Regions from separate parts of the Pantoea sp. YU22 genome, predicted to be linked through region 2. Evidence: riboswitches for the same ligand, from Rfam matches in the RefSeq annotation. Region 2 holds a riboswitch; each other region holds the start of a gene.

Region 1 (9,915 bases), on a different contig from region 2:
ATTATGCTGTACGCCTGGCCCATAAAGGCAGAATACGCTGTATTTGCTGTGGTTTCCCGCGGCCTGCGCAGCGCGTCTGCGTTAACCTGAGCGCTCACTTTCTGATACGGCGGAATAAGGAGCGCGGCGTGAGCGCGTCGACGGGTATTTCACTTAAAATCATAGCGACGCTCAGCTCCACGCTGATGCTTGCCTGCGTAAAAGGTCTGGAGGGCGCGTTGCCGGTCGGCGAGGTGATTTTTTTCCGTTCGCTGGTGGGCATAATGCCGTTGCTGGTCTGGCTGCAATATCAGGGCGGTATTGTAGCGGGCATTAAAACCCGCAACGTTAAGGGGCATCTTGGCCGGGGCCTGGCGGGTACCTGCAGCATGTACTTCAGCTATCTGTCGCTGATGTATATTACGCTGACGGATGCCACTGCCATTAACTATGCCGCGCCGCTGTTTACCGTACTGCTCGCTGCCGTGGTGCTGCGCGAAAAAGTGCGTCTTAATCGCTGGCTGTCGGTGCTGGCCGGTTTTGTCGGCATTGTGATCATGCTTTCTGGTCACCTCTCGCTAAGCGGCCCGTCACGTCTCACTGTAGCCAGCCTGGCCTCATCCGTCGGCGTATTGCTGGCGCTGCTCTCCGCTATCTGCACGGCTGGCGCGCTGATTCAGATCCGCTACCTGAGCGGCAAAGAGAAGCCGGGCGCGATCGCCTTCTGGTTTACCGCGATGACGGGCGCGACCTCACTGCTGACGCTGCCGTTCGGCTGGCGTTTACCACAGGGCGAGCAGCTCCTTCTGCTGCTGGGCTGCGGCTTTTTCGGCGGGCTGACGCAAATTTTGCTGACGCTGAGCATGCGCTACGCCGACGCTTCGCTGCTGGCGCCTTTCGATTACAGTTCGCTGCTCTGGTCGGTAATTATCGGCGTGATTTTTCTTAATGTCTTGCCCGAAAACACCACGCTGGTCGGCGCGAGCCTGGTGGCGCTCGCCGGTATCTACTCTGTCCTGAGTGAGCGACGTCAGCGGCGTCGGGCTGCTTCGGTGGCTTTATCCACCCGCAGCGAAACCGCCGATTTAACAGCTGACTGACACGTCGCACTTGACGCCGGACAGTCAGTTGCCCTACAACTAATGGCCGTCGGGGGAGTCTCGCCAGAGAGACTGAGAGGCTAATAGCGCAGCGCGCGGTTTAGCGACCCTTTGAACCTGACCCAGTTGATACTGGCGTAGGAAGACTCGTATCTCACTGATGCTTTCCCCTTTGAGATGCCTGCCGCGCGAGCTTACCTCCTTTGCTCACGCTTTTTCCCTTCACGTATCACGGGTCGTCAACATCGAGGCCTGCGTGAATCGTTATCTTTTTCAAAAAGCTTACTTTGTCAGGTGCGCGCCATGAGCCGCTGGTCTGTGATCGGCAGCGGCGTCGCCGGATTATGCGTCGCCACGCTGCTGGCTGAACAGGGCGAAACGGTTGAGGTGATCGTCAGCGACCAGACGCCCGCGTCGCACTGGGCGGGCGGGATGCTGGCGCCTTTCTGCGAAGGGGAGAGCGCGCCTGAACAGGTCGTCGAACTGGGACAGCGCGCCGCGGAGTGGTGGTCGCAACGGGTTGACGACGTCGCGCATCAGGGCACGCTGGTGGTGGCGTCGCCGCGCGACGCGGCGGAGCTGACGCGCTTCGCCCGCATGACGCGCCAGCACCAGTGGGCCGATCCCGCGCAGCTTGAGCCTGAACTGGCGGGACGCTTTGCGCGCGGCCTGTTTTTCCCCGATGAAGCGCATCTCAATCCGCGCGACGCGCTGCGGCAACTGCGTGCCAGCCTTGAGGCGCGCGGCGTCGCCTTTCACGCCGGCAAACCCGCCGGGACCCTTATCGACTGTCGCGGGATTCACGCCGTCGATCGCCAGCCGGAACTGCGCGCGGTACGCGGCGAGATGCTGATCCTGCAGTGTAAAGAACTCCGTTTTTACCGGCCGATCCGGCTGCTGCATCCGCGCTTTCCCTGCTATCTGGTGCCGCGTGCCGACGGGCATTTTATGCTCGGCGCGACCATGGTTGAGAGCGACGACGCCAGCCCGATCAGCGCCCGCGCCATGATGGAGCTGCTCGGCGCCGCCTGGGCGATTCACCCGGCGCTGGCGGAAGCGCGCATTGTCGAGAGCGGTACGGGTCGGCGTCCCGCCTACCGTCATAACGTGCCGGAAGTGCGCTACCGTGACGGCGTCTTCTCGCTTAACGGCATGTACCGCCACGGTTTTTTACTTGCGCCCGCCATGGCGCAGCAGCTAATGCAACTGCTTAGTCAGGAGTCGAACCATGCAAATTGAACTCAACGGTCAGCCAGTGGAAACCGAAGCGGCGAATGTCGCGGCGCTGCTGCAGGAGCGAAAAATCGACGCCGCCTGCGTCGCCAGCGCCTTTAACGGCCAGTTTTTGCCGCGCTCGCAGTATGAGAGCCAGCGGCTGGAAGCGGGATGTCGGCTGGAAGTGCTGTCGCCGATGCAGGGAGGCTGAACCATGTTTTACGGCTTTGTTCCCCGCTCGCGCTTTCTGCTCGGCACCGCCGGCTATCCGTCGCCCGATATTCTGCAGCAGGCGATCTGCGCCGCCGATGCCGAAATCATTACCGTCAGCCTGCGGCGGGAAGGGAGTCAGGGCGGCGCGTTTCGCGATCTGCTCAGCCAGCTCAACCGCCGCGTGCTGCCCAACACCGCTGGCTGCCACAGCGTCAAAGAGGCGGTGACCACCGCTTATATGGCGCGTGAACTCTTCGACACGCCGTGGATAAAGCTGGAGGTGATCGGCAACGCCGACACGCTGCAACCCGATCCCTTTGCGCTGGTCGAGGCGGCGCGCATTCTCTGTGCGGACGGCTTTCAGGTCTTTCCCTATACCACTGAGGATCTGATCGTCGGTGAAAAACTGCTGGAAGCGGGATGCGAGGTGCTGATGCCCTGGGGTGCGCCTATTGGATCCGGTCAGGGCTTGCGCAATATCGAAGGGTTACGCAGCTTCCGCGCCTGGTTTAAAGACGTGCCGCTGGTGATCGACGCGGGTATTGGCGCACCGAGCCAGGCGGCGCAGGCGATGGAACTGGGATTCGACGCCATCCTGCTCAATACCGCCGTCGCGAAAGCACAGGATCCGGTGGCGATGGCGGGTGCCTTTGCGGGCGCAATCCGCGCGGGACAGGCGGCGCACCAGGCGGGACTGATGGAGCGGCGCGAAATGGCCGCTGCCTCGACGCCGGTGTTTGGCCTGGCGCAGTTTAGCTAACGGGACAAGAGAATGAATCGTTATCAGCGGCAGCAGATGCTGCCAGAGATCGGCGAAGCGGGGCAGCAGCGGCTCCGCACCGCGCGCGTGCTGGTGGTGGGCGCAGGCGGGCTGGGATCGACGCTGCTGCCGCTGCTGGCGGGTGCGGGCGTCGGCTATCTGCGCATCTGGGACGACGACGCAGTAGAGCTGCACAATTTACATCGTCAGACGCTTTTTACCACCGCCGATGTCGGCCAGCCAAAAGCGCTGTGCGCCGCGCGCGCGCTGAACGAGCGCAACCGCGATTGCGTAACCGAGGCGCGACAGCAGGCGCTGCGTGCCAGTACGGTCGCCAGAGCGCTCGAGGGGATCGACCTGGCGATCGACGCGGCGGACAGCTTCGCCGTGACCTACACCTTGTCCGACGCCTGTCAGCCGCGCCATATTCCGCTGATCAGCGCCTCGGTGCTGGGTCGGCAGGGCTATGTCGGCGGTTTTTGCGGCAGCGCGCCTGGCTATCGCGCTCTGTTTCCACAGCTCCCCACCTCTGCCGCTAACTGCAACACCGCTGGCGTAATGGGACCGGCGGTGGCGACACTGGGCGCGATGCAGGCGCAGATGGCGCTCAGCGTGCTGCTGGGATTAACGCCGTCGCCGCTCGGCAGCCTGGTGAACTGCGACTTTACCCAGTGGCATTTCCGCGCCTTTCGCTTTGACGACGCGCAGGAGCCGACGCAGCCCCTCATTCCTTTTATCGACCGCGACCTGCTGCAGGCGGACGATTGTATCGTCGAGCTGCGCAGCCGCGAGGAAGCGCCGCACAGCGTGGCGGCGCAGGTTGAGCGCATCCTGCCGGAGGCGATAGACGCGTGGCAACCCCCCGCCGGTCGGCGCGTAGTGCTGGTGTGCGCCAGCGGCATTCGCGCGGCGAAAGCGGCGTCGGTGCTGGCGCAGCGCGGCGTCATGCCGCTGGCGATCATCGCGGCGAACCAGGGATGAGCATGATGCCGCACGGCCCCGACATCGCTTTTGAAGCGGTAACGTTTGGCTGGAACAGCAAGCCGATCTGCGAGCGTTTTAGCCTGGCGCTGCGCGGTGGAAAAACCAGCGCGCTGCTGGGGCGCAGCGGCGCAGGTAAAAGCACGCTGCTGCGGCTGGCGGCGGGGCTTTTAACGCCCCAGCAGGGACGGATAAGCAGCTCGCTGGCGGGCGATCTGTCGCAGCACATCGCCTGGATGGGGCAGCGCGACGAGCTCTATCCCTGGCTGTCGGTACGCGACAACGTAACACTCTCCGCGCGGCTCAATGGTCAGCGTCCCGACCATAAGCGCGCTGAGGCGCTGCTGGCGCAGGTCGAGCTGGCCGGGCTGGGCGACGCGCGCCCCGACTCGCTCTCCGGCGGGATGCGGCAGCGCGTCGCGCTGGCGCGCACGCTCTATCAGGATCGTCCGGTGGTGCTGATGGACGAGCCGTTCGCCACGCTCGACGTCATGACCAAGCTGCGGCTGCAAAGCCTGACCGCCCGCGTGTTACGCGACAAAACGTTGCTGTTAGTCACACACGATCCGCTTGAGGCGTGTCGCCTTGCGCATGATATCTACCTGCTGGATGACGCGCCGCTGCGCTGTCGCGCCTTTTCCGCACCCGACGGCGATGTGCCGCGCGCTGCGCAGGATGGCGCGGTATTGCAGGCGCAGAGCCAGCTTTTTCAACAGCTCAGTCATGATTAAACATCGTATTTTAAGCCTGGCCTACCTGCTGGCGGTGATCGGCGGCGTATGGCAACTGGCACGCCACAGCGGCGTACCCGCTTTTCTGCTGCCTTCGCCTCAGTCGGTGGGGCAGGCGCTGCTTCAGCAGCATGGGCTGCTGATGCATCACGCGCTCTATACGCTCGGAGAGATCGCGCTGGCGCTGCTGCTGGGCGGCGGCGCTGGCGTGGCGCTGGCGATTGTGATGTCCGCCAGTCCGCTGCTGCGCCGTCTGCTGTTTCCGCTGGTCGCCGCCAGCCAGACCATTCCCGTCTTTGCGCTGGCGCCGCTGCTGGTGCTGTGGCTCGGTTTCGGCGTCGCGTCGAAAGTGGTGGTCGCCGCGCTGATTATCTTTTTCCCACTCTGCCTGTCGCTGTTTGACGGACTTTGCCGCACGCCGCCCGGCTGGCTGGAGCTGGCGCAGACGATGAACCGCTCGCGGCTGCGACAGTTCCTGCATGTGCGCTGGCCCGCGGCGCTGCCGCACTTTTTTTCCGGTCTGCAAATGGCAGCCATTCTCGCGCCGGTCGGCGTGGTGATTGGCGAATGGGTCGGCGCGAGCGAAGGGCTCGGCTACCTGATGATGCATGCCAGCGCGCGGCTGGAGACGCCGCTCAGTTTTGCCGCACTGGCGCTGTTAATGCTGCTGGCGCTGCTGTTATCGGGCGGCGTCGCACTGCTGCGCCGTCGTTTTCTCTACTCTGCATAAGGAATCATTGTGAAAAAAGTAATGCTGATGCTGGTTGCGCTGCTGATGGCTGCGGCCGCGCCCGCTCAGGCGGCGCAGAAGGTGCGCCTGCTGCTCGACTGGTTCGTTAACCCTAATCATGCGGCGATCTTCGCCGCCAAAGAGAGTGGTGCCTTTGCGCGTCAGGGACTGGATGTGGAGATGATCGCGCCAGCGGATTCCGCCTCAGTGCCGCTGCTGCTGGCGGCAGGCAAGGCCGATCTCGCCGTAAGCTACCAGCCGCAGCTCTATACGCTGGTGGATAAAGGAGTACCGGTGATCCGCGTCGGTACGCTAATCGGCCAGCCGCTTAATACGCTTACCACGCTTAAAAGCAGCCATATCCATACGCTCAGGGATTTCGAGGGGAAAACGCTTGGTTACGCCATTCCGGGATTTGAAGATGTCGCTATTCAGACCATGCTCAAATCGGCAGGCGTAGATGTAGACAAGGTTAAGCTGATCAATCTGAATATGGATGCCGCCTCGGCGCTGCTCAGCCATAAAATCGACGGCGCGATGACCATCTATCGCAATTATGAGCTGCTGGAACTCAGGCAGCAGGGCGCAGAGACCCTGACGTTTAAACCGGAAGAGCATGGCGTTCCCGCCTATGACGAACTGATCGTACTGGCGAACGCTGGTACGGCGGCGACCGACCCGCGTATCGGCAAGTTTCTGCATGGGCTGAACGAGGGCGTAGCTTATTTGCGCGCGCATCCTGAAGCGGTCTGGCAGGCTTTTATTAAGGCTTATCCGGAGCTGAATACGCCGCTTAATCACCAGGCCTGGCAGGCGACGCTGCCGCTTTTCGCCAGCGACGCCGGCAGGTTGGATGAGGCACGCTATCAGGCTTTTGCCCACTATATGCTGGACAACAAACTTATCGGTCAAATCGCGCCCCTGTCGCGCTACTCGTTGCCGACACAGTAACGCTGGCGTTTGTTCACATCTTCTTTTATCTGACGCGACTAGACTTAAGGAAAAGGACAAGGAGCGAAAGATGCAAGAGAAGATCACGCTGGTGGCTGGCGATATCACCAAAATCAACGCGGACGCCATCGTTAACGCAGCGAACAGTTCGCTGCTCGGCGGCGGCGGTGTGGACGGCGCGATTCATCGCGCCGGCGGGCCGGAAATAGTGGAGGAGTGTAAAATCATCCGTAACCGCCAGGGCGGCTGCCATACCGGCGACGCGGTGATCACCACCGCAGGAAAACTGCCTGCGCGCTACGTCATTCACACTGTCGGTCCGGTATGGAACGGAGGCAGTCAGAACGAGGCTGAACTGCTGAAGCGCGCCTATCAGAGCTGTTTCAGGCTGGCGCAGCAGCACGATATCAAGACGATTGCTTTTCCCAGCATCAGTACTGGCATCTACCGTTTTCCGAAGAAAAGAGCGGCCGAAATCGCCCTGGAGGCGATTCGCGACGCGCTGGCGGATAACCCGGCGCTGGAGGAGGTTAAAATTGTCTGCTTCGATGAAGAGAATTTCGAGATTTATGCCAACCTGCTTAACTAGCCCATCGCCACGCCATAAATAAGCACCGCCACTGCCACAACGGCATAGACACCCGCGCGCGTCAGCAGATTTTTCTGCTGGCGCTTAACGCCCACGATTAAGAAACCCAGCGCGACGCAAAGCGCCATCAGTGAAACCAGTAAGTATGCTGTCATGCCTGACTCCCGATAAAAAAAGCCTTATTTAACATGCCAGCATCAGCGGCGATAGCCGATTTACACTTCTGTTAAAAACTCACCTCAGCCCATTCTCCGGACGCGCCAGCCCCAGGGTGTCGCGCAGCGTGCCTTCTGGATAGGTCGTGCGGAAGACCCCGGCGCGCTGTAAACGCGGCACCACTTCCTCAAGAAACAGATTGCCGCTCGCTTCCAGATAGGTCGGCAGTACGACGAAGCCGTCGCACGCGCCGCTGTGATACCACGCGATCATCATTGCCGCCACATCATCCGGCGTGCCGACCGGTGAAGGAAAGGAGAGGCTTTCTGCATAGCGAACCGCCATCTCGCCCAGCGTCAGCTTCTCTTCAAGCGCCTGCGCAATCACATACTGGAAGCGCCCTTTGCTGCCGGTGATAATATCGCGCAGATCCGGCGCTGGCTTATCCAGGGGATACTGCGCCAGGTCATGATTCATGCTGGCGGACATAAAGCTCAGCGCCGATTCAACGGTGATCAGCGACTTAAGATAGCGATCTTTCTCCTGTGCCGCGGCGCGCGTTTCCGCCAGCACCGGCACGATGCCAGGCAGAACGCGCAGCCGATCCGGCGTACGGCCGTACTGCTGCGCTTTGCTTTTCAGCGTCTGGTAAAAACGCCGCGCGCGCTGCTGATCCGGCTGCACCACGAACAGGACCTCGGCGTGCTGCGCCGCCAGATCGATAAACGCTTCGGATACGCCCGCCTGGATCACGACCGGATAGCCCTGAGGCGGACGCGGGATATTGAGCGGCCCGCGCACATCAAAGAAGGTTTCATGGTGGTTGAGATAGCGAAAGCCATCGGGCCGGGCGAATAGCGCGTTGGCTTTGTCGATCACGATGGCGTCATCGTCAAAGCTGTCCCACAGCTTTTTCATCAGCGTAATAAACTCAGCGGCGCGCGCGTAGCGCTCGGCGTGGGAATAGTGACTGTCACGGCCAAAATTGCGCGCTTCGGCGTCGCTGACCGAGGTGACCAGGTTCCACGCCGCGCGTCCGCCGCTGAGGTGGTCGATATTCGCCAGCTGCCGCGCGGTAGTGTAGGGCAGCGAATAGGAAGAAGAAACGGTGCCGCCCAGGCCGATGCGGTCAGTCACCGCCGCGAGCGCGGCAAGCAGCGTCAGCGGTTCCGACCAGCCCTGCGGGCGGCTGCGCACCGTGGCGCTGAGGTCGCCGCCGTAGATATCGTCAATCGCCAGCTTGTCTGCGACAAAAATCATATCAAGCTTTGCGGCTTCAGCCTGTTGGGCGATGCGGCGAAACAGCGGCCAGTTCGTGCCGCCGCTGGAGACGGCCTCAGGGTGACGCCAGCCGCCCTGGTGGATGCCTGCATCAAGATAGAGCGCGATATTCATCATTATTTTCTCTCCTTAAGGCTGGCGAAAAAAGCTGGCGTCGATCATCGCGTCGGCTCTTAGCCCGAGTTTGATCAGGCCACTTTGGGCAAAGGTGTCGATAGCGGCCTGCTGGCGCTGCTGCACCGTCGCCACATCGCTTAGCGGCGCGTTGTTCTCGCGCTTCACCTTGTTCAGCGCCACCGCATCCGGCAGGCGCAGCAGCTTCGCGATGCCCTCTGCATACGCCTGCGGATGGGCTATGCCCCATTCGCGCGCGCGAATCAGCCGCTGCCGAAAATCCTGTAGCGCTGTACGTTTATCCGCAATGGCGCGATCGGTCGCTACCAGGTAACTGGATACCGGGAAGGCATCGCCATCTACCGCAATGACCGCCCCGGACTGGGCGACAGCAAAAGAGACATAAGGCTCCCATGTAGCGACTGCGTCTACCGCGCCGCTATCCAGCGCCAGCGTCGCTTCGGCAGGCGTGGTAAAGACAAACTGCACGCTGTCGGCAGGCAAGTGCGCGTTGTTCAGGGCATTAAAAACCAGGTTTTGTCCGGAGGAGCCTTTCACCGTGGCAATCTTTTTACCTTTCAGATCGGCGGCGCTTTTAATGCTGCTGCCTTTTTTTACAATGATGGCATTGCCCAGATATTGCGATGCCTGTATGGCTTTAAGGGGGGCGCCCGACGCGACGGCAAACGACAGCGGGCCGTCGCCCACCAGACCGGCATCCAGATGGCTGGCGTTAAGCGATTCCAGCAGCGGCGCGGCGTTAGGAAACTCATACCATTTCACTTCATAGGACAGATGGCTGAGTTCTCCCGCTGCTTCCATGACGGCGCGCGCATTGCCCTTTTGATCGCCAACTATCAGTTCGGTATCCGCCGCCTGGCTGGCAAAAGCGGTCAGGCACAGCGTTAAAGCTAGCATTTTCATCTTTGATTTCCCGGGGAAAAAGAAATCAGACTAAGTTTTCTCAGCTGAAAGAGGTAATAACGAATGCGGGAAAGGTTTTCTGCGCTGAGAATAACGACGAGGATGTTCAGGCAAAAAGATTATTAATTGCGAAAGTAATTTTTAGGCGAAAATAAAGATGCAAGACGAAAATTCCTAAAAAAATTCACCGC
Region 2 (9,915 bases):
TGTAGATGCTGTTGCGATGACGCGCATGGTTCGCCAGTAATATCTCGTCGCCGCGCCGGATGGCGACAATAATGCAGGGCGCGATTTGCGGATAGTAACGTTCACGGCAGTGCCCGCACAGGCAGGCGTTTTCATGTCGGCTCAGATGCATTTCGTGGCCGCAGTAGCCGCAGAAACGATGGGAGCGGTAAAACTCCGCCAGCTGCACGGCGCGCCCGGCAAGCTGAAACAGCCCCGCCTCTTCATCGATCAGCTGGCGTACCGAGAACATATCGCGATCGCGATTTTCACACACCAGCCATACCGTTTCGCCTTGCCACTCGCCGACAGGCTGCGCTTTGCTTCCTGTTAACTTAAACGTAGCGGCGCTGCCGTGCGGCAGATCGCCCTGCGGCAACCAAAGTTTCTGTTCATGGCTGACAATCCACCATCCAGCGTCTACGCTTGAGATCTCACGTTGCATATAATCGTCATCCTTAGCGTCGTAATTGATACGCTGAAGTCCTGATGTTAAGTGTGTAGACAAACAACTATACCCTAAATCGTTCAGCTTGCAGGCGGCCTGGCGCCAGCCGAAGCATCAACGGTAGAGGGATTTTATTTACATGGAGTCAGAAATGCTTAACCAGTTAAATGTCCTGACCGAGCGCGTAGGTGGCAGTAACGAACTGGTGGATTCGTGGCTGGACGCCCGTCGCCAGCTGTTGGTTTCTTATTACCATCTGGTTGGACTAAAGCCTAACAAAGAAGCGCTAACGACTTTAGATGAGCAGGCGCTCGACAACTTTTGTCACGGCCTGGTTGACTACCTTTCCGCCGGTCACTTCAGCATGTATGAACGCATCATCAATGAGATGGAAGGCGACAGCCCGATGATTGCCGCCGCGCAGGTTTATCCTCCGCTGGAAGCCAATACCGAACGTTTGATGCAGCTCTATGACGGCCATCTGCAGCAGTCGATTGACGATGACAACTGTGTCGATTTTCAGCTGGCACTGTCAGAAGTAGGCGAAGTGCTGGAAGCGCGCTTCACGCTGGAAGATAAGCTGATCCAGCTTGCCTGGGACAACAGCCTGATACGCGCTCCGGTAGCGAATGACAGCAGCCAGCTGTCGCGCCCGGCTTAAGGTTAATCAGTTGTAAAGTCCTTGTTATTCTGTAAAAGCCCTTTTATGCTGAACGGGTTTTCGACGATAACGTTGAAAACCCGTTTTTGTTTTTTGAGCTACTCACTGTTTGCAATGTAGCCAACGTAAACGAGATTTCTGGCGTCGTGCGTGCCGCCCTGTCGTGAAAGGGCAAGCGTAACAGCCAGAAAACCGTTTACCTATCTTGTCGGAGTGCCCGCAAGGGCTGAGACCGTTAATTCGGGATCCGCGGAACCTGATCAGGTTAGAACCTGCGAAGGGAACAAGAGTAAACATCATCAGTACGCTGGCGTTTTCCGCCTGCCGTTTCTGTTACTCCTTCCGAACTCCGGACAAGCAACGTTCCCCTTTCAACAGGAAAATTGCTATGTCTATGACCAAAAACACCCGTCGTGAACAGCGTGCTCAGGCGCAGGCGTTTATCAATGCGCTTCAGGGCGGCGTCGCCTTTCCCAACTCGAAACGTATCTGGATCCAGGGTAGCCGGGACGATATTCGCGTACCGATGCGGGAGATTCAGCTCAGCCCGACGCTGCTCGGCGGCGATAAACACCATTCGCGCTATGAAGAGAATGAGGCGGTACCGGTATACGATACCGCTGGTCCCTATGGCGATCCCGATGCCGTTATCGACGTTCAGCGCGGCCTGGCGAAGCTGCGTGCCGACTGGATTGCCGCGCGCGACGATAGCGAAACGCTGAAGCACACCAGCTCGCGCTATACGCAGCAGCGTCTGGCAGACGACGGGCTCGATCATTTGCGTTTCGATCAGCTGCCGCAGCCCCGGCGTGCGAAAGCGGGACGTCGTGTCACCCAGCTCCACTACGCGCGCCAGGGCATTATCACGCCGGAAATGGAGTTTATCGCGCTGCGCGAGAACATGGGCCGCGAGCGCATTGTCAGCGACGTGCTGCGACAGCAGCACGCTGGTCATAGCTTCGGCGCGCAGCTGCCGGAAAACATCACCCCCGAGTTTGTGCGCCAGGAAGTGGCCGCCGGCCGCGCCATTATTCCCGCGAACATTAACCATCCTGAATCGGAGCCGATGATTATCGGCCGCAACTTCCTGGTGAAGGTTAACGCCAACATCGGCAACTCGGCGGTGACCTCCTCTATCGAGGAGGAGGTAGAGAAACTGGTCTGGTCGACGCGCTGGGGCGCCGATACCGTTATGGATCTCTCTACTGGCCGCTATATTCATGAAACGCGCGAGTGGATCCTGCGAAATAGCCCGGTGCCCATCGGGACGGTGCCGATTTATCAGGCGCTGGAGAAGGTAAACGGCGTCGCCGAAAACCTCGACTGGGCGGTGTTTCGCGACACGCTGCTGGAGCAGGCAGAGCAAGGCGTCGACTACTTCACCATCCACGCCGGCGTACTGCTGCGCTATGTGCCGATGACGGCAAAGCGGCTGACCGGTATAGTCTCGCGCGGCGGGTCGATTATGGCGAAATGGTGCCTGTCGCATCACCGCGAAAGCTTCCTTTACGAACACTTTCGCGAGATTTGCGAAATCTGCGCCGCCTACGACGTTTCACTGTCGCTTGGCGACGGCCTGCGTCCCGGCTCGATTCAGGACGCCAACGACGAGGCGCAGTTTGCTGAACTGCATACGCTGGGCGAGCTGACGAAGATCGCCTGGGAATATGACGTCCAGGTGATGATCGAGGGCCCCGGCCATATTCCTATGCAGATGATCCGCCGCAATATGACCGAGCAGCTGGAGCACTGCCACGAAGCGCCTTTCTATACGCTCGGTCCGCTGACTACCGATATCGCGCCCGGCTACGATCACTTTACCTCCGGCATCGGGGCCGCCATGATCGGCTGGTTCGGCTGCGCGATGCTCTGCTATGTCACCCCCAAAGAGCATCTTGGTCTGCCGAATAAAGAGGACGTCAAGCAGGGCCTTATCACCTATAAGATTGCCGCCCATGCTGCGGATCTGGCGAAGGGCCACCCCGGCGCGCAGATCCGTGATAACGCCATGTCCAAAGCACGTTTTGAATTCCGCTGGGAGGATCAGTTCAATCTGGCGCTCGATCCCCATACCGCACGCGCCTATCACGACGAAACCCTGCCGCAGGAATCGGGCAAAGTGGCCCACTTCTGCTCGATGTGCGGGCCAAAATTCTGCTCGATGAAAATCAGCCAGGAAGTGCGCGACTATGCGGAAAAGCAGGAAAACGAGGCGCAGCCAATCGAAATCGGCATGCAGCGGATGTCGGAAACCTTTCGCCGCCGCGGCGGCGAACTTTATCACTCAGCCGATGCGCTGAACGAGGAGAAACCATGAACGCCCCTTTTCCCGCCACGGCGCCGCGCTTAGGGCTTTATCCGGTGGTCGACAGCGTCGAGTGGATTGCGCGCCTGCTGGAGGCTGGGGTGCGCACGATCCAGCTGCGCATCAAAGATCAACAGGATGAGGCAGTAGAGCCTGCGATCGTGGAGGCGATTGCACTCGGCAAGCGTTATCAGGCGCGTCTGTTTATCAATGACTACTGGCGGCTGGCGATTAAACATCACGCCTATGGCGTGCATCTTGGTCAGGAAGATCTGGACGTCGCTAACCTGAACGCCATTCGTGAAGCGGGCCTGCGACTGGGCGTTTCGACCCACGATGACGCCGAACTGGATCGCGCGCTGGCGATACGCCCCTCCTATATCGCGCTGGGGCATATCTTTCCCACCCAGACCAAGGCGATGCCGTCCGAGCCGCAAGGGCTGTCTGAACTTCAGCGGCACATCGCGCGGCTTAAGGGTGTTTCTACCGTGGCGATTGGCGGCATCAGCATTGCGCGTGCGCCGGCGGTGCTGGCGACCGGCGTCGGCAGTATTGCCGTCGTCAGCGCCATTACGCAGGCGCCAGACTGGCGCGCCGCAACGCAGAGGTTGCTGACGCTGGCGGAACCGCAGCCAGAGGCTTAAACCTGAATGCGTCTCGCAAAAGACGCCTGGTTTCTGCAACAGCAGTAAAAAAGCTGGAAGAGGGCGCGCAGCGATATTCTTTCTCTCTCGCGCCGTTTTTCTGTTTCGCTACAGTGGCTGTCGCCGGGCAATGTTGCCTGGCCAGGGCCGGACCTCCCCTCACCCTCTCTGGCCCTGCCCTCTGCTACTTAGTCAGGAGGATCTCATGCTGCTGCAAGGAGTGTGGCGAATCTTCGCCCGCGCAGGCGGCTATCGCGCGCTCGACGGCCTCGCCCACTTTTGCCAGCGCCTGCTCGACGCGATCGTCCAGCGTTACCGCAAAGCTCAACCGCAAACAGTTGCGGTATTTACCCGACGCAGAAAAAAGCGATCCGACCGCTATCTGGATATGAGAATCGCGCAGCTCGCGGTTAAGCCGCACGGCGTCAAAGGCTTCCGGCAGTTCGACCCACATCATAAAGCCGCCCTGCGGACGAGAAACGCAGATGCCGCATGGAAAATAGTGGCGCACCCAGCAGCTAAAGCTGTCGTAGTTGCGCTGATAAAACTGACGCATACGCCGCAAATGCGGCTGGTAGTAACCCTGACGAATAAACTCCGCCATCGCATGCTGCGCCAGGGTATTGCTCGAACCCGTAGCGATATATTTCATATGCAGCACGCGATCGCGATATCGTCCCGGCGCAACCCAACCGGTGCGCAGACCGGGCGCGACCGTTTTCGAAAAAGAGCTGCACAGCAATACCCGGCCGTCTACGTCCAGCGATTTCAGCGTGGCGGGTCGCGGATACTCCCAGGCCAGCTCGTCGTAGACATCATCCTCAATGACCGCCACGTCAAAACGCTGCGCCAGTGTCAACAGCGCACGCTTACGTGCTTCCGGCATAATAAAGCCCAGCGGATTATTGCAGTTAGGCACGACCATGACCGCTTTGATTGGCCACTGCTCAAACGCCAGTTCAAGCGCCTCCAGACTAATGCCGGTGACCGAATCGGTTGGGATTTCAATCGCCCGAATGCCGAAGCCGCGCAGAGTCTGCATGATGCCGTGAAACGATGGCGACTCTACCGCGATGATATCGCCCGGCTCGCATATCGCACGAATCGAAACCGACAGCGCCTCATGGCAGCCAGTGGTAATGACGATATCGTCAGCCGACAGCTGGCAGCCGCTGTCGATCGCCAGGCGCGCCACCTGTTCGCGCAGGCTGGTTACGCCGTAAAGATTGTCGTAGCTGAGAAGCTGCGTTTCCTGCCGCTGCGCCTGACGGCTGAGGATTTCCACAAGGGTTTAAGGGTGGGCTGAGAGAGATTCGGCATGCCGCTACCCAGCTGGAGCATGTCCCTTTCCAGGCGACTCTCGAGCAGATCCAGCACCGACTCCCACTGCGTGATCTCTACCGGACGCTGCACCGGACGCGTCAGCGCCGGCACCGGCGGCGCGGCCTTACGCGTCGAAACAAAATAGCCGGAGCGCGGCTGCGGCGTAATCAGCTGTTTCTCCTCCAGCACATGATACGCCTGCTGCACGGTGCTGATGCTAACGCCATGCTCAAGGCTCAGACTACGCACTGACGGCAGCTTCTCGCCGCTGCGGTAAAGCCCCTGCTCAATACGCTGCGCCAGATGCATTGCCAGCTGCTGATAACGCGTCATGTCCGGCTCCCTTCAAATGAAAGAGTAGAAAACAGTACAGATGAGCCATTTTTTTACCATTCAGACGCCGCTTACGGCAATCTGTATGTTAAATAAAATCGAATTTTGCGTCTGTATCCTTTCCCTCCTCAGGAAGACACTATTCCTCAGTTCACCTGATGAGGAAAGGAAAATGGGATATGAAGAAAACTGTGCGGCAAAACCTTTCTCGGTCACGCCCTGGTCGCTGGTGCGCGCCATTGTGCGCAGCCTGCGAGCGCTCCACCAGCAGCGTAAGACTCGCCTGATCCTGTTACAGCTGAGCGATGCGCAGCTAAAAGATATTGGCCTCACGCGTGGTGATATTGAGCATGAACGAAGGTAGCTAAACTAAAGATTCATAAGGCGCGAGAAGCGCGGTTAAAAAATCGATGACCGTTTGCGTGCGTCTGGGTGTCAGTCGGCGCTCAAGACGCAGCACCCACATATTTACCCTCTCGGTGCGCCACGCTTTTAATATTTCGACCACGGCGCCGCTGGCAAAATCAGACGCGCCAAGCCACGAAGGTGCCCAGCCAATGCCGCAGCCAGCGCGCACCATCTGCCATGCCGCCTGCCCGTCGTCAAAAAGATAGCGTGAGGCGGGTTCCCAGCGCACCGCTTTGCCATCTTCGGGCGAATTAAAACGCCAGGCGTCCGCCCGTCCTTTATTGAGATTCCAGAAACCGATCTGGGAATGTGAGCTGAGATCGAAAGGCGTGCAGGGCTCGCCGTGTTGCCTGAGATAATCTGGCGTCGCGCAGGCGACCCAGGGAAAACTAAACAGCTTGCGGGCAGAATGGCCTGGCCAGGCTTCCAGCGCGCCGGAACGAATCACAAAATCAAAGCCGCCACTGGCTAAATCCACCATCGCGTCGCTGAAATGCATCTCCAGTGAGATTTCAGGATGAGCAGCAAGAAAGGCTGGTAACGCAGGCATGATACAGGCGCGTCCAAAAGAGGACGGAACCGAGATGCGCACCCGGCCCGCAGCGCCCTCGCTCTCAATACCGCTAAGGGCATTCTCTACCTGATTAACCTCTTCGAGCAGTCCGCGTGCCAGCATCAGCATTCTCTCGCCTTCCCCGGTCAGCGACAGGGCATGCGTTGTTCGGTGCAGAAGACGTACGCCATGCTGACTCTCGAACCGGCTCAACGCTTTGGATACGGCCGACGTGGTTGTGCCGGCGCGGCGTGCAGCTTCGGCGAAAGATCCTGCTTCAACGATACGCGCGAACCAGAGTAGCTGCGTGAGACTGGATGAAAAGATTGGTGTTGCCATCAGGTCAATATCTCCTTGCTGCGCCGCAGCCTACAAGCGCCTTGTTTCGGCTGATAACGTTGAGCTTCTTAAAGGAGATCATCATATGAAATTTTTAGTTTTACTCACACCCGTCGCCGGGCGCGAACCGGCGGAGTTTAAACCTTATGCGGTTGCAGAGATGCAGGCGGTATGGAATGACTATAAAGCTGGCACGCTGCGGGAGATCTATTTCTCTTCCAGTCCATTGATTATCAGCGTGATTTACGAAACCTCGTCCCGTGACGAACTGCAACAGTCTGTCGCGCGTCTTCCTATGGTCGAAGTCGGTTTGCTCTCTTTTCAACTTATTGAACTGGGCCCAATGCACAGCTTCGAGGTGCTGTTCGCACCTGCTGCTGCGTAAAAATTTCAGGCGCTTTTATTGCCCTGACGTCACTGCCTCTCAGGACGATTCTAAACAGGCTGCCCTTAATTCATCCGATCCGCTCTTTTGCGCCCATAAAAAAACCCTGCCGAAGCAGGGTTTTTATTAAGCGAAGAACGGTTAGTCGTTATCGCTGCCGCCGAGACCGGCGTTCAACAGTTCAGCCAGGCTTGCAGAGGCTTCATCCGCAGTAACCTGCGGAGCAACCGGCGCTTCGCCCGCCTGACGGCGACGCATACGATCCTGATGGTAAGCGTAACCGGTACCGGCCGGGATCAGACGACCCACGATAACGTTCTCTTTCAGACCGCGCAGTTCGTCGCGCTTGCCTGCAACAGCGGCTTCGGTCAGGACACGAGTCGTCTCCTGGAACGAGGCTGCTGAGATGAACGATTCGGTTGCCAGCGACGCTTTGGTGATACCCAGCAGATCGCGCATATAGGTTGCGCCAATTTTGCCGTTCGCTTCCAGATCGCGGTTAGAGATCTTGATGCGAGAGACTTCTGCCTGCTCACCTTCCAGGAAGTCGGTGCTTCCCGCGCTCATGATGGTTGCTTTACGCAGCATCTGGCGAACGATGACTTCAATGTGCTTATCGTTAATCTTAACGCCCTGCAGGCGGTAAACTTCCTGCACTTCGTTAGTGATGTAACGGGTCACAGCATGGACGCCACGCAGACGCAGAATGTCGTGCGGAGATTCCGGACCGTCGGAAACCACGTCACCACGTTCTACGCGCTCACCTTCAAACACGTTGAGCTGACGCCATTTCGGAATCATCTCTTCGTAAGGCTCGCTGCCATCAACCGGCGTGATCACCAGACGACGTTTACCTTTGGTCTCTTTACCGAAGGAGATGATGCCGCTGATCTCCGCCAGGATTGCTGGCTCTTTCGGACGACGCGCTTCGAACAGGTCAGCAACGCGCGGCAGACCACCGGTAATATCCTTGGTACCGCCAGATTCCTGAGGCACACGCGCCAGGGTATCACCAGAGCTGATTTTCTTACCGTCTTCCAGCTGAACGATCGCTTTGCCCGGCAGGAAGTACTGAGCCGGCATGTCGGTGCCCGGGATCAGAACATCTTCGCCCTGCTCATCGACGATTTTCAGCGCCGGACGCAGGTCTTTACCGCCTGAAGTACGCTCAGCGGTATCCAGAACCACCAGCGAAGAGAGACCCGTCAGTTCGTCCGTCTGACGCGTGATGGTCTGACCATCAATCATGTCAGTAAAACGAATATAGCCGCTTACTTCGGTGATAACCGGCATGGTGTGCGGATCCCAGTTTGCTACGGTTTCGCCCGCTGCAACCTGCTCGCCGTCGCCTTTCGCCATGATCGCGCCGTAAGGGACTTTATAGCTCTCTTTAGTACGGCCAAACTCATCGATCATTTTCAGTTCGACGTTACGTGAAGTAATAACCAGTTTGCCAGCGGAGTTGGTTACCGACTTAGCGTTGGTCAGTTTGATAGTACCTTTGTTCTTCACCTGAATGCTGGATTCTGCTGCCGCACGCGATGCCGCACCACCGATGTGGAACGTACGCATGGTCAGCTGTGTACCCGGCTCACCGATGGACTGTGCCGCGATAACACCGATCGCTTCACCTTTGTTGATGATGTGACCACGCGCCAGGTCGCGACCGTAGCAGTGGGCGCACACACCAAAATCGGTTTCACAACTTACAACAGAGCGAACTTTGATGGTGTCGACAGAGTTCTGTTCAACCACATCACACCAGTGCTCATCCAGCAGCGTATTACGCGGAACCAGGATGTCAGCGGTGCCCGGCTTCAGCACATCTTCAGCGGTCACACGGCCAAGCACGCGCTCACGCAGCGGTTCTTTAACGTCGCCGCCTTCGATAACCGGCGTCATCATGATGCCTTCGAAGGTGCCGCAGTCATCTTCTGTTACGACCAGGTCCTGAGCAACGTCAACCAGACGACGCGTCAGATAACCGGAGTTCGCCGTTTTCAGTGCGGTATCCGCCAGACCTTTACGCGCACCGTGGGTCGAGATGAAGTACTGGAGTACGTTCAGACCTTCACGGAAGTTCGCCGTAATCGGCGTCTCGATGATGGAGCCATCCGGCTTCGCCATCAGACCACGCATACCAGCCAGCTGACGAATCTGTGCCGCAGAACCACGCGCACCAGAGTCGGCCATCATAAAGATGCTGTTAAAGGAAACCTGTTTCTCTTCTTCGCCGTCACGGTTAATCACGGTCTCAGTTGAGAGGTTTTCCATCATCGCCTTCGCTACGCGCTCGTTCGCCGCAGCCCAGATATCGATGACTTTGTTGTAACGCTCGCCCGCGGTAACCAGACCAGACTGGAACTGCTCCTGGATCTCAGCCACTTCCGCTTCCGCTTCGGTGATGATTTCCACTTTCTTCTCTGGGATAACCATGTCGTCGATGCCGACAGACGCGCCTGAACGGGCTGCGTAAGCGAAACCGGTGTACATGGTCT
Region 3 (9,915 bases), on a different contig from region 2:
TGAAAGGTCGTCAGTTCGCGCCGCAGGGCGAGAAGTGGGAACAGGCGGTAGAGTACTGGCGTACCCTGAAGTCGGATGAAGGCGCGCACTATGACGCCGTCGTCACGCTGAACGCCGCCGATATCGCGCCGCAGGTGACCTGGGGCACCAACCCAGGCCAGGTGATCGCCGTGGATCAGGCGATCCCGAATCCGGCCTCGTTTGCCGATCCGGTCGAGCGCGCCTCCGCCGAGAAAGCGCTGGCCTATATGAACCTGCAGCCGGGCATTCGCCTGACTGACGTGGCGATCGATAAAGTATTTATCGGCTCCTGCACCAACTCGCGTATTGAAGATCTGCGTGCCGCAGCGGCTATCGCCAAAGGGCGTAAGGTTGCGCCGGGCGTGGTCGCGATGGTGGTGCCGGGCTCCGGCCCGGTAAAAGCGCAGGCAGAAGCAGAAGGTCTGGACAAGATTTTCCTCGAGGCTGGCTTTGAATGGCGTCTGCCGGGTTGCTCAATGTGTCTGGCGATGAACAATGACCGCCTGAATCCGGGCGAGCGCTGCGCCTCAACCAGCAACCGTAACTTCGAAGGCCGTCAGGGCCGCGGCGGACGCACCCACCTGGTCAGCCCGGCGATGGCCGCCGCCGCCGCTGTTTCCGGCCATTTTGCCGATATCCGTGAACTGACAGGAGCTTAATCATGGCGAATAAATTTACTCAGCATACCGGCATCGTCGCCCCGCTGGACGCGGCGAACGTCGACACCGACGCCATTATTCCCAAACAGTTCCTGCAGAAGGTAACGCGCACCGGCTTTGGCGCACATCTGTTTCACGACTGGCGTTTTGACGACGACGCGGGCACCGTGCCGACCGCCAGCTTTGTGCTGAACAAGCCGGAGTTTCAGGGCACCAGCATTCTGCTGGCGCGTGAAAACTTCGGCTGCGGCTCATCGCGCGAGCACGCCCCCTGGGCGCTGACCGACTTTGGTTTTCACGTTGTGATTGCGCCGAGCTTTGCCGACATTTTCTACGGCAACAGCTTTAACAACCAGCTGCTGCCGGTTCGCCTCAGTGACGAGCAGGTCGACGAGATGTTTAAGCTGGTCGCGGCGCAGCCGGGCATTCGCTTTACCGTCGATCTTGAAGCGCAGACGGTAACGGCGGGCGATAAAGTTTATCCATTCGAGATCGACAGCTTCCGCCGCCACTGCATGCTGAACGGCCTCGACAGTATCGGTCTGACGCTGCAGTACGAAGCCGCTATCAGCGACTACGAACAGCGCCAGCCTGCGTTTCTGAATTAAGGCGGATAAAGCCTCAAGCCCAGACGACACCAGAGTTAAAGCGCGGGTGGTGTGGGCAGAGGAGCACAGCGTCCCGCGACAGGGATGTCGCGGGCCGAGCGAGCATGGATGCCTTGAGCGACTTTGCGATCGGCCCATGCCACCCACGCCGGCCACGGTTCAAGCCCAGGGCGACCACTGCGTCGCCCTTCCTTTTATACGTTCTTCACGCGCGCCGACATAGCGAAGGCCGCGACAGCCAGTCCCAGCGCCAGCCAGTAGACCGCAATATGCCCGAAGCGCTCGCTTAACGTCCCCTGAATCACACCTGCCAGAATCATCCCGGTAGAAATGGAGTTGGTGAACATCGTGGTCGCCGCCCCCGGCCTGCCCGGCATTAAATCCTGAAACCACAGCATGCCGATACCGGCGATAATGCCGATAAAAACCGCGTTAAACAGCTGCAGCGCCATCAGCGCGGTCTGCGAAGCGAACATCGCCAGCCCGGCGTAAAACAGGATGCCCGCCGCCAGCGCGATCAGCATCAGATTGCGCTTGCCGACGCGCTTCGCATAGTGCCCGGCCAGCAGCATCACCGGGATCTCCAGCCCAGCCGCCGTCCCCATCAGCAGACCCGCCAGCTTCTCCGGCAGCCCCAGCGTCACGCTGATATAAAGGGGCATATCGATGATATACATGGTATTGCAGGTCCACATGGTCATCGAGGCGATAAACAGCAGGCGTACATCGCGGTCGCGCCAGCCGCTCAACGGCATACCGCCGCTCTGCATCAGCGGCGCGGCGCGCGGCACCGAAGGCAACGTAAACCTGATCAGCAGAATACAAAGCAGAAACAGCGCGGCAGCCACCAGAAAGAGCGTAACGAAGCCAAAGTTAAGCGCCAGCGCAAACGACAGCGGCGGGCCAATTACCCAGGCAAGCGAAAGCTGCGCGCGCATAACCGAGCTGAACATTACCGCTTCGCGCGCCGACTGGTCGGCATACTCGCGCGCCAGCGCGAAAATCTGCGGCATCGAGACGCTGGCCAGTGCCGAGAGCAGCACGCCAAGCGTAATCAGCGTCAGATAGTGGCGGGTAAAGGCGAACAGCAGCGCGTTACAAAAGGCCATCAGACAGCAAAAGAGGATCAGCGTGCGGCGATCGCCGCGGCTGTCGGAGCGTTTCGCCACCAGCATGCTGACGGCAATACCTGCGATGGCGTTAACGGTAAAAAACAGCCCTACCCAGAAAGGACGTGCCTGCACTTCACGGGTCAGAAACAGGCTCAGCGTCGGCGCCTGCAGCGCGCCGGCGACACCAATCATAAAAGAGGCAGCCATAAAGGCGAGAAAGACCGGATTGATACGGCGCTTCCGGGTTAACAGCGATTTCATAGCGAAATCCCTTTGAAGTCGAAGCAGGAAAAACAAGAAGATAAATTCTAACGCAACATAAAAAAGCCAGCAGGAAAAATCTCTGCTGGCGGTGTAATTGCACCCTACTCAGAAAAGATCCCGCCGCAGCGGCATCATGGTCGAGCGCCATTCAGTCGTGAATGCCTCCCGCTCTTCCAATAGTGCTAAGTTTGCCCTTAATATGAGGCAGGAAAAACTGAGCGCTTTTCACAGGGAGTTCCTCTTTTATGTCCTCATCACGCCTCAAGCAGCAGTTCATCCGGCTGTGGCAAAGCTGTCAGGGCGAAAGTCAGCTGGTGACGCTAAACGAACTGGCCGAGCGGCTGCACTGTTCGCGTCGCCATATGCGCAACCTGCTCAATGCGATGCAGGAGGCGGGCTGGCTTACCTGGCAGGCGGAGGCGGGGCGCGGCAAACGTTCACAGCTCACCTTTTGCTACACCGGCCTCGCGCTACAGCAGCAGCGCGCTGAAGATCTGCTGGAGCAGGATCGCATCGATCAGCTGGTGCAGCTGGTTGGCGACAAGGCGGAAGTGGGCCAGATGATCCGCGCACATCTTGGCCGCAGTTTCCGGCAGGGCAAACATATTTTGCGCGTGCTTTACTATCGACCGCTGCTGAATCTGCTTCCCGGTTCGCCGCTGCGCCGCTCTGAAACGCATCTTGCCCGTCAGATTTTTAACGGTCTGACGCGCATAAATGAGGAAAATGGGGAAGTCGAGGCGGATATCGCGCATCACTGGCAGGCGCTTTCGCCGCTGCACTGGCGCTTTTACGTCCGCCCGGCGATCCGCTTTCATCACGGTCGCGAACTGGAAATAGCGGATGTGATGGCAAGCCTGGAGCGCCTGCGTGCGCTGCCGCTCTTCTCCCATATCCGCCAGATCGATTCGCCCGCCCCCTGGACGCTGGATATCAGTCTCAGCGCGCCGGACGACTGGCTGCCGTGGCTGCTCGGCAGCGTCAGCGCCATGATCCTGCCGCGCGAGTGGCCGCAGATGCGCGACTTCGCACGCCATCCCGTCGGCACCGGGCCCTACCGCGTGGTGCGCAACCAGCACAGCCAGCTGAAGATCGAGGCGTTTGACGACTACTTCGGCTTTCGCGCGCTGATAGATGACGTCTCTATCTGGGTGCTGCCGGAGATTAGCGACGAGCTGGTCTATTCTGGCGTGCGGCTGCAGGGCGCCGCCGAGGATGAAAAACTGGAAGAGAGCCGCCTTGAAGAGGGCTGCTATTTTTTACTGTTCGACCAGCGTTCGGCCCAGGGGCGCGACGCGGCTATCCGGCGCTGGCTCTGTCATCTGTTTAATCCTGTCGCCCTGCTCAACCATGCCGAGACGGGCTATCAGCGCTACTGGTATCCCGCTTACGGACTGCTGCCGCGCTGGCATCACCGCCGCGACCTGACGCCAGCGACGAAACCGCCCGGTCTGGAGAGCCTGACGCTGACCTGGTACAGCCAGCACGTCGAACATGAGGGCATTGCCAACGCGCTGCGTCCGCTGCTGGCGCAGCATAATGTACGGTTGATTACCCGCGCGGTCGACTACGAGACCTGGCATCAGGGCGAAGCGGAAAGCGATGTCTGGCTCGGCAGCGTGAACTTCACTCTGCCGCTGGAGTATGCGCTGTTTGCCCAGCTTTATGAGATCCCGCTGCTGCATCGCTGCCTGCCGCTCGACTGGGAAGAGGACGCCGCGCGCTGGCGACGTAAAGCGCTGCCGCTCGCCGAATGGAGCAAACGGCTGCTGGACACAGACGGTGTGCATCCGCTGTTCCATCACTGGCTACTGCTGGAGGGCCAGCGCAGCATGCGCGGCGTGCGGCTCAATACGCTCGGCTGGTTTGACTTTAAATCCGCCTGGTTCGCGCCGCCCACGCTGTGACGCTTTCCCCCTGTCGACGAAATGTCTAGAATGAGCCGTTCTCAACGGGGTGCCTGCAAAAGGCTGAGAGAAACCCGTCGAACCTGATTCGGTTAATACCGACGTAGGGATTTGAGAGGCTGCTACGCTCAGATCCTTTGCGACTCATAACAACTCTCCCCAAGGAGCGCAAAGTGGTTAAACAGATTCTCCCTCTGCTGATGTTACTGTCCTTGCCAGCGCTGGCGGCAAAACCTCTCCTGACCGTCTACACCTACGACTCGTTCTCTGCGGAATGGGGCCCCGGCCCGGCGGTGAAAAAAACCTTCGAAGCGCAGTGCGGCTGCGAGCTGCGCTATGTGGCGCTGGAGGATGGCGTCTCGCTGTTGAACCGCGTGCGCATGGAGGGTAAAAACAGTAAAGCTGACGTGGTACTCGGCCTCGACAACAATCTGCTGCAGGCCGCACAGCAGACCGGCCTGTTCGCCAAAAGCGGGGTCGATACCCGCACGCTGGCGCTGCCGGGCGGCTGGCAGGATCAGACCTTTGTGCCTTTCGACTACGGCTACTTCGCCTTCGTCTACGACAAAAAACGCCTTAAAAACCCGCCGACCAGCCTGAAAGAGCTGGTGGAGAGCCCGGAAAAATGGCGCGTGATTTATGAAGATCCGCGCACCAGCACCCCTGGCCTGGGTCTGCTGCTCTGGATGCAGAAGGTTTATGGCGACAACGCGCCGGAAGCCTGGCAGAAGCTGGCGCGCAAAACCGTTACCGTCACCAAAGGCTGGAGCGAAGCCTACGGCCTGTTCCTGAAAGGCGAAGGCGATCTGGTGCTGAGCTACACCACCTCGCCCGCTTATCACCTTATCGAAGAGAAGAAAGAGAACTACGCCGCGGCGCCGTTCGCCGAAGGCCACTATCTGCAGGTTGAGGTCGCCGCGCAGCTCGCCAGCAGCAAGCAGCCGAAGCTGGCGCAGCAGTTTATGCAGTTTATGCTGACGCCTGCCTTCCAGAACGCGATCCCCACGGGCAACTGGATGTATCCGGTAATTAAAAGCGACCTGCCGGCAGGTTTCCAGACGCTTAGCGTGCCGCAAACCGCGCTCCAGTACAGCCCGCAGGAAGTGGCGCAGCAGCGCGCAAACTGGATCAGTGCATGGCAACGCGCCGTCAGCCGCTAATCCCGCTGTGGATGGTGCCCGGCAGCAGCGCCGCGCTGCTGCTGTGCGCCGTGGCGCTGCTGGCGTTCGGCGCGCTCTGGTTCAGCGCGCCGCAAGGCGACTGGCGCGCGCTGCTGCACGACAGCTATCTGCGCCATGTGGTGCTTTTCTCCTTCGCGCAGGCGCTGCTCTCCGCCCTGCTCTCGCTGCTGCCGGCAATACCGCTGGCGCGCGCGCTTTACCGCAGGCGCTTCCCCGGCCGTCAGCTGCTGCTGCGCCTCTGCGCCATGACGCTGGTACTGCCGGTGCTGGTGGCGGTATTTGGCCTGCTGACGGTCTATGGCCGCGTCGGCTGGCTGGCGCAGATCTGTCAGCTGCTCGGCATCGACTACCGCTTCTCCCCCTATGGGCTGCAGGGCATTCTGCTGGCGCACTGCTTTTTTAATCTGCCGCTGGCGACGCGCCTGATGCTCCAGACGCTGGAAAATATTCCGGGCGAACAGCGCCAGCTCGCTGCCCAGCTCGGCCTGCGTGGCTGGCACTTTTTCCGCCTGCTGGAGTGGCCCTGGCTGCGCCGTCAGCTGCTGCCGACCGGCGCGCTGATTTTCATGCTCTGCTTCGCCAGCTTCGCGACCGTCCTCTCGCTCGGCGGCGGCCCGCAGGCCACCACCATTGAACTGGCGATCTTTCAGGCGCTGAGTTTCGACTACGATCCTGGCCGCGCCGCGCTGCTGGCGCTGATCCAGCTCGCTTTCTGTCTGACGCTGGTGCTGCTGAGCCAGCGTTTCAGCAAGGTGATCCCGGCTGGCCGGGCGCTGCTACGAGGCTGGCGCGATCCGCAGGACTCGCGGCGCGCGCAGGTCGGCGACGGTCTGATTATCGCGCTGGCGCTCTTGCTGCTGCTGCCGCCGCTGCTGGCGGTCGTCGTTGACGGGCTGCGCGGCGGACTGGGCGGCGCGCTGGCCCAGCCAGCGCTCTGGCAGGCGACCCTGACGTCGCTGCGTATCGCAATCGGCGCGGGCGTGCTCTGCGTCACGCTGACCATGATGCTGCTGTGGAGCAGCCGCGAGCTGCGTCTGCGCCAGCGCGCGCTGCCTGCGCAGCTGATGGAGACCAGCGGCATGCTGATTCTGGCGATGCCCGGCATCGTGCTGGCAACGGGCTTCTTTCTGCTGTTCAATGCCACCACGGGCCTGCCCGACTCGCCCGACGGGCTGGTCATCTTCGCCAACGCTCTGCTCGCTATTCCCTATGCATTAAAGGTGCTGGAAAACCCGATGCGCGACAGCGCCGAGCGCTACGCTCACCTGTGCGCCTCGCTGGGCATCAGCGGCTGGAACCGGCTGTGGCTGATCGAGCTGCGCGCGCTGAAACGCCCGCTGGCGCAGGCGCTCGCCTTCGCCTGCGTGCTGTCGATCGGCGACTTCGGCGTAGTGGCGCTGTTTGGCAGCGCCGACTTCCGCACGCTGCCCTTTTACCTCTACCAGCAGACTGGCGCCTATCGCGGTGCGGACGGCGCGGTCACCGCCCTGCTGCTGTTAGCGATCTGCCTGCTGCTCTTTACCCTGATGGAAAAATTACCTGGCCGCCATGCTGACACTGACTAATCTGACCTACCTCTATCAACATCTGCCGATGCGTTTCAGCTTTAGCGCTGAGCGCGGCGAGCGGCTGGCTGTGCTCGGCCCGAGCGGTGCAGGCAAAAGCACGCTGCTCAGCCTGATCGCCGGATTTTTGCCGGTCAGCCAGGGCGCGCTGTGCATTGACGGCGCGGATCACACCCACAGCGTACCGGCGCAGCGCCCGGTTTCGATGCTGTTTCAGGAGAACAACCTGTTCCCGCACCTCAGCGTGCAGCAGAACATGGCGCTGGGCCTGCATCCTGGCCTGAAGCTGAACGCCGCGCAGCGGCAACAGCTGGAGGAGATTGCCCATCAGGTGGGATTAAGCGATCTGCTGACGCGCCTGCCGGGCCAGCTCTCCGGCGGTCAGCGGCAGCGTGCGGCGCTGGCGCGCTGCCTGCTGCGCGACCGTCCGGTCCTGCTGCTGGACGAGCCCTTCTCAGCGCTCGATCCCGCCCTGCGTAATGAGATGTTGCAGCTGGTACGGCGCGTCTGCGAGGCGCAGGCCATTACCCTGCTGATGGTGTCGCATAGCCTTGAGGATGCGCAGCAGATTGCGCCGCGCAGTCTGGTGATCGTCGATGGCCGCGTCTACTGGGATGGCGCGACCGAAACGCTGCTGTCGGGCGACACGCGCGAGGCCGACGTGCTTGGCATCGCGCGCTCGTCAGGCAAAGAAGACGCGCCATAAAAGCTGGCGGAACATCGGCATCATCGGATGGAACTGGATCGCCGTAAAGGCGGCAAGCGCGATGGCTATTCCCAGCGGCGCCAGCCAGCGCAGACGCTGCGGCGGCAGCCAGGCCGTGGCCCAGTCGCGGCTTTTGCCGCTGCGCCACCAGCGCCAGCCGAGCCAGCAGCCCAGCCAGACCAGCAGCGCGACCAGCAGCAGCAGCCACTTAAACGCGCCGCTCTGCGCATCCTTCGGCACGTCGATCGCCACGCCCGCCAGAATGCCCGGCAGAAGATAGAGCGGCGGCCATAGCAGGCAGCCGATCAGGTTCGGCGGCAGAAACTTGCGCACCGGCAGCTCCAGCATGCCAGCCGCCAGCGGGATCAGCGGACGCGTCGGCCCGACGAACCGCCCGACCAGAACGGTGAACATGCTGTGCTGGTGCAGCGCGTGCTCGGTTTTATCCAGCAGGCCTTTATACTTTTGCAGATATTTCCAGCGGTGCAGCGGTCCCTGAAACTTCCAGCCGATGCCGTAAGAGAGCCAGTCGCCCACCAGACAACCGATAAAGCCCGCCGCCCACGCGGGATAAAGCCCGATCTGTCCGCTGCCAACCAGCGCGCCCAGGCTTGCCATCATAACGGTGCCCGGCAGCAGCAGGCCGACAAAGGCCAGCGATTCAAGAAAGGTCACCAGCGCAACGGCAATAAGCGCATACTCCAGCGACTGCGTAAACAGATGTTGAATCCAGGCTTCCATAACCTTCCTTATCAGAATTTGGATGCTGGATTGTCCAGAGGCGGCGTGACAGCGTCAAGGCAAGAATTGTAGGGCGATGTTGACAAAAGCACGCCGCGCGCACTGGATAAATAACCATGTTATACTCTGGCTGTTTTTTCCTCTGGAGCCGACGTGAATACGCCCCGCGCAGGATTCCTGCTTACCCGCCACTGGCGCGACAGCGCTCAGGGCACCGAAATCATTTTCTGGCTGGCGACGGACAACGGCCCGCAGCGTCTGGTATTGCCGGTTCAGGAGTCGGTGGCCTTTATTCCGCGCGACTATCAGCCGCAGGTGGAAGCACTGCTGCGTGACGAACGTCAGGTGCGCCTGCAGCCGCTGGAACTAAAGGATTTTCGCCGTCGTCCGGTATTCGGCCTCTACTGCCGCCAGCACCGTCAGCTGCAGCGGCTGGAGAAGCTGCTGCGCGAACAGGGCATCCCGGTCTTTGAGGCGGATATCCGGCCGCCGGAGCGTTTTCTGATGGAGCGCTTTATCACCGCGCCGGTCTGGTTCAGCGGCGAGCCGCAGGGCGACGCGCTGATCAATGCCCGCCTGAAGCCCCATCCCGACTACCGTCCACCGCTTAAGTGGGTGTCGCTGGATATCGAGACCACCCAACACGGCGAACTCTACTGCATCGGCCTTGAAGGCTGCGGCCAGCGTCAGGTTTTTATGCTGGGGCCGCCCAACGGCGACGCCAGCGCGCTCGATTTCGAACTGATCTATTGCGATACGCGTCCGCAGCTGCTGGAGGCGCTCAACGCCTGGTTTGCGCAGCACGATCCCGACGTGATAATCGGCTGGAACCTGGTGCAGTTCGACCTGCGTGTCCTGCAGAAACATGCCGACCGCTACGCCATCCCGCTGCGCCTGGGACGCCAGAATGCGCCGCTGGAGTGGCGCGAACACGGTTTTAAGCCCGGCGTCTTTTCTGCCAGCGCCGCTGGCCGCCTGATTATCGACGGCATCGAGGCGCTGAAGTCCGCCTTCTGGACTTTTCCCTCATTCAGTCTGGAAGCGGTGTCGCAACAGCTGCTGGGCGAAGGCAAAGCGATCGATAATCCCTGGCATCGCATGGAAGAGATCAACTGGCGCTTCGCCAACGATAAGCCAGCGCTGGCGCGTTA

Evidence for each region. A riboswitch is a leader RNA that binds a small molecule or an ion and turns the genes downstream of it on or off. The one in region 2 is predicted to bind thiamine pyrophosphate.
Region 1: it holds a riboswitch for thiamine pyrophosphate, as region 2 does, so the genes downstream of both, EKL29_RS20620 (FAD-dependent oxidoreductase) here and thiC (phosphomethylpyrimidine synthase ThiC) in region 2, are expected to answer to the same signal.
Region 3: it holds a riboswitch for thiamine pyrophosphate, as region 2 does, so the genes downstream of both, thiB (thiamine ABC transporter substrate binding subunit) here and thiC (phosphomethylpyrimidine synthase ThiC) in region 2, are expected to answer to the same signal.

The regions. Positions count from the first base shown of each region.
Region 1 covers NZ_RYDU01000022.1:4,110-14,024, reverse strand. Annotated here, with positions in the region: gene EKL29_RS20625 (DMT family transporter) at 129-1,079, shown strand; TPP riboswitch at 1,121-1,240, shown strand; gene EKL29_RS20620 (FAD-dependent oxidoreductase) at 1,383-2,318, shown strand; gene thiS (sulfur carrier protein ThiS) at 2,308-2,505, shown strand; gene EKL29_RS20610 (thiazole synthase) at 2,509-3,267, shown strand; gene EKL29_RS20605 (HesA/MoeB/ThiF family protein) at 3,280-4,248, shown strand; gene EKL29_RS20600 (ATP-binding cassette domain-containing protein) at 4,251-4,979, shown strand; gene EKL29_RS20595 (ABC transporter permease) at 4,972-5,709, shown strand; gene EKL29_RS20590 (ABC transporter substrate-binding protein) at 5,719-6,660, shown strand; gene EKL29_RS20585 (O-acetyl-ADP-ribose deacetylase) at 6,731-7,249, shown strand; gene EKL29_RS23155 (hypothetical protein) at 7,246-7,404, opposite strand; gene EKL29_RS20580 (NtaA/DmoA family FMN-dependent monooxygenase) at 7,484-8,803, opposite strand; gene EKL29_RS20575 (ABC transporter substrate-binding protein) at 8,816-9,724, opposite strand.
Region 2 covers NZ_RYDU01000026.1:10,157-20,071, reverse strand. Annotated here, with positions in the region: gene nudC (NAD(+) diphosphatase) at 1-463, opposite strand, end outside; gene rsd (sigma D regulator) at 618-1,127, shown strand; TPP riboswitch at 1,327-1,427, shown strand; gene thiC (phosphomethylpyrimidine synthase ThiC) at 1,516-3,444, shown strand; gene thiE (thiamine phosphate synthase) at 3,441-4,076, shown strand; partial or broken gene EKL29_RS21465 (PLP-dependent aminotransferase family protein) at 4,261-5,732, opposite strand; gene EKL29_RS21460 (DUF1127 domain-containing protein) at 5,905-6,096, shown strand; gene EKL29_RS21455 (LysR family transcriptional regulator) at 6,097-7,032, opposite strand; gene EKL29_RS21450 (hypothetical protein) at 7,118-7,417, shown strand; gene rpoC (DNA-directed RNA polymerase subunit beta') at 7,559-9,915, opposite strand, start outside.
Region 3 covers NZ_RYDU01000002.1:110,918-120,832, forward strand. Annotated here, with positions in the region: gene leuC (3-isopropylmalate dehydratase large subunit) at 1-680, shown strand, start outside; gene leuD (3-isopropylmalate dehydratase small subunit) at 683-1,288, shown strand; gene EKL29_RS04960 (MFS transporter) at 1,483-2,661, opposite strand; gene sgrR (HTH-type transcriptional regulator SgrR) at 2,910-4,571, shown strand; TPP riboswitch at 4,607-4,699, shown strand; gene thiB (thiamine ABC transporter substrate binding subunit) at 4,745-5,731, shown strand; gene thiP (thiamine/thiamine pyrophosphate ABC transporter permease ThiP) at 5,707-7,317, shown strand; gene thiQ (thiamine ABC transporter ATP-binding protein ThiQ) at 7,301-8,023, shown strand; gene EKL29_RS04985 (DedA family protein) at 8,000-8,764, opposite strand; gene polB (DNA polymerase II) at 8,918-9,915, shown strand, end outside.